DNA from 2 places in the Myceligenerans halotolerans genome. Region 1 is predicted to be linked to the other one. Evidence: riboswitches for the same ligand, from Rfam matches in the RefSeq annotation. Region 1 holds a riboswitch; the other holds the start of a gene.
What was found. Region 1 has a riboswitch for thiamine pyrophosphate ahead of thiD (bifunctional hydroxymethylpyrimidine kinase/phosphomethylpyrimidine kinase). Riboswitches for the same ligand answer to the same signal wherever they lie in the genome.
Positions count from the first base shown of each region.

Region 2: another riboswitch for thiamine pyrophosphate. It lies ahead of ACYVK5_RS24675 (thiamine ABC transporter substrate-binding protein); the one in region 1 lies ahead of thiD (bifunctional hydroxymethylpyrimidine kinase/phosphomethylpyrimidine kinase).

Region 1 is NZ_BAAGRL010000021.1:184,043-187,224, reverse strand. It holds gene ACYVK5_RS14355 (MaoC family dehydratase) at 1-466, shown strand, start outside; gene ACYVK5_RS14350 (HpcH/HpaI aldolase/citrate lyase family protein) at 460-1,380, shown strand; TPP riboswitch at 1,497-1,594, shown strand; gene thiD (bifunctional hydroxymethylpyrimidine kinase/phosphomethylpyrimidine kinase) at 1,695-2,537, shown strand; gene ACYVK5_RS14340 (hypothetical protein) at 2,553-3,131, opposite strand.
Region 2 is NZ_BAAGRL010000057.1:157,329-160,510, forward strand. It holds gene ACYVK5_RS24670 (ABC transporter permease) at 1-1,272, opposite strand, end outside; gene ACYVK5_RS24675 (thiamine ABC transporter substrate-binding protein) at 1,269-2,288, opposite strand; TPP riboswitch at 2,288-2,405, opposite strand; gene ACYVK5_RS24680 (DUF4235 domain-containing protein) at 2,455-2,742, shown strand; gene moaC (cyclic pyranopterin monophosphate synthase MoaC) at 2,847-3,182, shown strand, end outside.

The sequences.
Region 1 (3,182 bases):
CACCGAGGCCGACGACGTCCAGTTCACCACGCTGACCATGAACGGCCAGCCGCTGCACCTGGACGCGGCGTGGTCGGCGACCCAGCCGTTCGGCCAGCGCCTGATGAACTCGATGTGGACGCTGTCCACGATGGTGGGCCTGTCCACGTGGCAGGTCACGCTCGGCACGCTCGTGGCGAACCTCGGGTTCGAGAGGGTCACGTTCCCGGCGCCGGTGTTCCACGGCGACACGGTGTACGCCGAGACGAACGTGGTGGCCAAGCGGGCCTCCGGCTCCCGGCCGGGCCAGGGGATCGTCACGCTGGAGCACGTGGGCCGCAACCAGGACGACGTCGTCGTGGCACGCGCGGTGCGCAACGGCCTGTTCTGGACGCAGGCGGCGCACGAGGCCGCGGAAGCGGGGGGCGGGCCGGCGCAGGGCTCGGCAGTGCCGGGCGACGTGCCGGACGCGGGGGATCAGTGGTGATTCCGGGACCCGCGCTCCTGTTCTGCCCGGCGGACCGGCCCGACCGGTTCGCCAAGGCCGCGTCCCGGGCGGACGGCGTGATCCTCGACCTCGAGGACGCCGTCGCGCCCGGGGCGCGGCCGGCCGCGCGCGAGGCCCTCGTCGCGGCGGGCCGCGCGGCACGGGGTAGCAGCAGGGTCGGCGGTTCCCGCGGCAGGGATGCGTCCCGTGGCGGCTCCGGCGAGCCGGGGGCCGACGAGGCCCTCGCTCTCGCGCCCGAGCGCACGATCGTGCGCGTCAACCCGCCCGGGACTCCGGATCACGAGCTCGATCTCGCGGCGGTCCGGGCCACGCCGTTCCGCACGGTCATGGTTGCCAAGGCGGACGCGAGCCTGCCGGTGCTGGACGGGCTGGACGTCGTGGCGCTGTGCGAGACGGCGGCCGGTGTCGTGGACGCGGTCGCGCTCGCCCGGCGGGAGGGCGTCGTGGCCCTCATGTGGGGTGCGGAGGACCTGGTTGCCTCCTTGGGGGGTACGTCCAGCCGGTTCGGCCCGGGGGAACGGGATCCGGGGGCGTACCGGGACGTGGCGCGGCATGCCCGGGCGACGGTCCTGCTGGCCGCGGGCGCGGCCGGGAAGCAGGCGATCGACGCGGTCCACCTGGACATCGACGACCTCGACGGCCTGCGCGCGGAGGCCGTGGACGCCGTCGCGTCCGGCTTCGCGGCCACGGCGTGCATCCACCCGAGGCATGTCGGGGTCATCCGGGACGCCTACGCCCCCACCCCGGAGGAGGTGGCGCGTGCCGAGCGGATCCTCGCGGCGGCGGACCACGAGGCCGGGGGAGGCGCGGGGGTGTTCGCGCTGGACGGCGTGATGGTGGACGAGCCCGTCCTGCGCCATGCCCGCGCGGTCCTGGCCCGGGCCGGCGCGTGACGACGCCGGGCTTGCCCCGGTACGGGTGTGCACGTGACCCTGGTGTGATGGATCGGACACGGCGCCGAGCCGGACTTTTGTCGACAAACCAGCCTTCTGCTGCGTAAACTAGGAAAGAAATCGACACGGGGTGCTGCAATCGTGGCAGCTGAGAACACACCCGTCGAACCTGATCCAGGTAGTGCCGGCGAAGGGAATGTCGAGATGCGCGCAACAGGGAATCGTCTCCCGGCCACGGTCATGACGACGGCCATGCCGCTGCCTGCGGCCACGGCGACGGCGGTGGGTGCGGCGGGCGAGCCGGCGGTGGCGTCATGAGAGTCCCGCGCGTGCTGTCGATCGCCGGATCCGACCCGTCGGGCGGGGCGGGAATCCAGGCGGACCTGAAGTCGATCGCCGCCCACGGCGGCTACGGGATGGCCGTGATCACGGCCCTGACCGCGCAGAACACCCAGGGCGTGCGGGCGGTCCACACGCCGCCCGCGGCGTTCGTCGCCCAGCAGCTGGACGCCGTCAGCGACGACATCGAGGTCGACGCGGTCAAGATCGGGATGCTGGGCACGGCGTGCGCGGCCGACGTCGTCGGCGTCTGGCTCGAGCGCGTCCGCCCGCCCGTCGTCGTGCTCGACCCCGTCATGATCGCCACCAGTGGCGACCGCCTGCTGGAGCCGAGGGCGGAGGCGGCGCTGCGGGACCTGCTGTCCCTGGCCGACGTCGTCACCCCGAACATCCCCGAGCTGGCCGTGCTCACCGGCGGGTCCGAGGCCGTCACGTGGGCGCAGGCGCTCGCGCAGGCGCGCGAGGTGGCGTCCGTGCACGACGTGCTGGTCCTGGCCAAGGGCGGCCACCTGCTCGCGTCCGACACGCCGGACGCGCTGGTCTCGGCCCACGGCGAGGTGGCGGGCGTCAGCGGGCCGCGCCTGGTGGCCACCAGCACGCACGGCACGGGGTGCTCCCTGTCCTCGGCGCTGGCGACGCTGCGGGTCGTGACCGGCTCGTGGCCCGAGGCGCTGCGGCGTGCGACGACGTGGTTGCGTGCGGCCATCGCCCGGGGCGAGAGTCTGCGGGTGGGCGGCCCGGGCGGTCACGGCCCGGTGGACCACCTGGGCATGCTCTGGGACGCCGCGGGCGTCCGCGCGCGAGCCCTGGAGTCCTGACCCGCCCGCCGTCCGCTATCCGATGAGGAGGCCGGCGGCCGCGGCGGTCAGGGCGGCCCCGGCGGCGATCCACGCGATGAGCACGTCGCGGCGGGCGCGGGCCTGGACCTGCTCCAGCGCCTGGTGCAGCACGGTGACCTCCTCGCGGGTGGCGGCGAGCTCGCCGACCACCGAGGTGGCCGCCGCATGTGCCGCGGCGGCCTCCTCGCGGGCGGTCCGTGCGTCGGCCCGGGCCCGCTCGGCGGTGATGGCCGCCTGGGACGCGGCGCCGGCGGCCTGGGCGGCGGCTGCCTCGGCTGCCTCTGCGGCGCGGCGCAGGTGCTTGCGGTCCTTGCTCTCGGACGGGGTGGGGGCGTGCACCATCGCGGAGCCGCCGACCCGGGCGCCGTCGGCTCCCGCGGGGTCGCTCATGCCGGCGTCGACGGTGGGCTGGGAGACCGTCGCGTCGCCCGGGTGTCCGGTGTCCGGGTCGTCGGTCCGGGCGAGCTGCGCCTGGACCCCGGCCTTGAGGTCCGCGATGAGGGGCCGGGGATCCCAGGCCATCCGCTGAGGCCTGTGCGCCGCGTGCCGCGGGGAGTCGTCGAGGGGCGCCATGGCGATGAAGGTGCCAGCGCGAACACCGCCCGGGGTGCGCCGGCCGCCTCT
Region 2 (3,182 bases), on a different contig from region 1:
GCCGTCCAGCAGGGACACCGCCCGGCGGGCTCCGGTCCCGCGCGGGCGGCGGGACGCGAGGAGCGCGACCAGGCCGCCCACGACCAGCGCGATCGCACACGCCCATGTCGCGGTGCGCAGGGAGTTGCCGAGCGCCTCCCAGACCGTGACGGTCAGCGCGCCGCGCTCGCCGGTGGTGCCGAGCGCGACGTAGTTCGCCGGCCCGAGAGCGCCGTCGGGTCCGCGGAACGAGCGCAGCACGAGGCCGCCGAGCGGTAGCAGGATCAGTCCGCCGACGACGGCGGCGGTAGCCGCCACCATCGCCACGTCACCACGCGACCAGCGCAGCGGCCGGGCCGACGTGCGGTCGCTGACGAGGTGCAGGGCGGCTTCGCGCCGGCTGCGGGTGCGCGCGGAGATGGCGAGGGCGGCAGCCACGACGACGAGCTGCAGGATCGAGAGCACGGCCGCCGACCGCAGGTCGAGGAACTGCGTGGTGCGCACCCAGATCTCGGTCTCGACGGTGCCGTACCGCGCGCCGCCGAGCACCATGACGACGCCGAACGCCGTCGCGCAGAAGAGGAACACGACCGACGCCGCCGAGACGAGCGCGGGGGCCAGCGACGGCAGCGTGACCGTCCACCACACGCGCTGGGGCGAGGCGCCGAGTGCGGCGGCCGCCTGCTCGGCGCGAGGGTCGAGGCGCTCCCAGAGCCCGCCCACGGTGCGCACCACGACGGAGAGGTTGAAGAAGACGAGCGCGACGACGATCCCGCCCAGGGTCTCCTCCAGGCCGAGGAACCCGAGCGCGCCGTCGGGCACGAACAGGCTGCGGAACGCCACGCCGACCACCACGGTCGGGAGCACGAAGGGGACGGTCACCAGTCCGCGCAGCAGGCCTCGGCCGGGGAACGCGCGGCGGTACAGGAGGAACGCGACGGGCAGTCCGGCGAGGAGCGAGAACGCCGTACCGAGGAGGGACTGGGCGAGCGTCAGGCCGACCAGGCGCCAGGTACGCGGGCGGCCGAGGACGTCCGCGAACCCGGTCAGGTCGAGCGCGCCGTCGGCGACGAATCCGCGCGCCACCAGCGTCGCCACGGGCCACGCGAAGAACAGCCCCACAAACAGCAGCGGGATGAGCGCGACCGTGCCCCAGGCGAGCGCTCGGCGGATTGCCGGAGCGTCAGGGGACCAGGCGCGGACGTATCTTTCCCGAAGTGGAGGGCCCCCTGGGGCCCGTGAACGCGTCCGCGCATGGAACCCTCGCGGATCGGACGTCCGCCGGGCGCTCATCCCAGCACGATCGCGGTCCACGCCTCGATCCACTCGTCACGGTGCTCCGCGATCTCCGCCGGATCCACCTGGTACGGGTCGTCGGCGAGCGGGGCGTGCTTGGCCCACTCCTCGGGCAGGGCGACGTCCTCGTCGGCCGGATACATGTACATCGAACCGGGCAGGTCCGCCTGGACCGTCTCCGACTGCAGGAACCTCACCAGCTCCCAGGCGCCGTCCGGGTTCTCGGCGCCGGTCAGCACGCCGGCGTACTCCTCCTGGCGGAAGCAGGTCTCGAGCAGCGCGGTGGTGGTCGACTCGCCGTCCTCGGTCACGGTGTAGGCCGGCGACGTCGCGTACGACAGGACGAGCGGGCGGTCGCCCTCCCCGTCCGCGCCGGAGAAGTCGACGTAGTAGGCGTCCTCCCAGGAGTCGACGACCTTGACGTCGTTCTCCCGCAGCGCCGACCAGTAGTCGCCGAAGCCGTTGGGCCCGAACGCGTCGTACGTGGCCAGCAGGAACGCGAGTCCGGGGGACGACGTCGCGGGGTTCGTCACGACGAGCAGGCCCTGGTACTCGGGCTCGGCGAGGTCCTCGAGGGTCTCGGGGGCGTCCAGGTTCTGCTCGGCGAGCCACTCCTTGTCCGCGTTGATGCAGACGTCGCCCTGGTCGATCTGCTCGAGGTCGCCGGAGATCACGCCCTCGTCGGTGACGCGCGACGCGAACGTGTTGTCGATACCGAACACCGCGTCGCCGAGCGGCGCGTCCTTGGTCAGCACGAGCTGGTTCGCGAGCGTGCCGGCGTCTCCGGCGGCGTTCACCTCGACCGTGTACCCGCTCTCCTCCTCGAACTCCTCGAGGATGCCGTCGCTGAGGGCGAACGAGTCGTGCGTGACGAGCGTGACGGTGTCCGACGCCGGCGAGGCATCGGCGTCCTGCTCGCCGGCGGGCTGCCCGGTGCAGCCGGTGAGCAGCAGGGCGGCCGCGGCGGACGCAGCTGTCGCCGCGGTCACGGCGGTACGGCGGAACATGGTCATGAAAGGTCCTTTCGACTTCCTCCACCGGTGCTAACCGGATCAGGTTCGAGGGTCTGCGGCGAACCGCACTCTCAGCGCCCGCGTCGTTCGGTGGCGGGGGCTCCCCTGTCGTTGTTCTCGGCAGCCTACCTCTGCTGTCCGACACGGATGCCGATACGGTGGGTCCGTGGCCGAGAATGAGACGGAACCGACACTTGCGGTGAAGATCGGCACCATTGCCCTCACGTTCGCCGCCGGATGGGCGGCACAGAAGGCTCTGGCGCTGATCTGGAAGCAGGTCACCGGTAAAGACGCACCTACCAAGCCTGACGACCCGGAACTCGACATGGTCCAGGCGACCGTGTTCGCCGCGGTCGCCGCCGGGACGGCCGTGCTCGCCAAGCGTGTCGCCGCGCGCGGCGCGCAGCGGGCGGTGGCCCGGATCGCCGCCCGTTCGGCGGCTCGCTCGTCATGACCGCGTCCCGGGGGCCGGCCGGTCGGCCCCCGGGACGACAGCGGGGCGGAACGCCAGGGACGGACGGCGGTGAGAGCGGGCGCGCGATCTCCTACGCTGAGCACGTGACCTTCACGCATCTCGACGACCGGGGCCAGGCCCGCATGGTCGACGTCACCGCCAAGCAGCCCACCGTTCGTTCCGCGACGGCGACCGGTCACGTCGCGTGCGCGCCCGACGTCGTGGCCGCCCTGCGCTCAGGGGACGTGCCGAAGGGCGACGTGCTCGCCGTGGCCCGGATCGCCGGCATCGCGGGCGCCAAGCGCACCGCCGAGCTCCTGCCCCTCGCACACGTGATCGGCGTGCACGGTGCGGTGGTGGACCTCGAGGTCACCGACGACGGCGTCCACATCTCCGCCACCGTCCGCACCGCCGACCGCACCGGTGTGGAGATGGAGGCG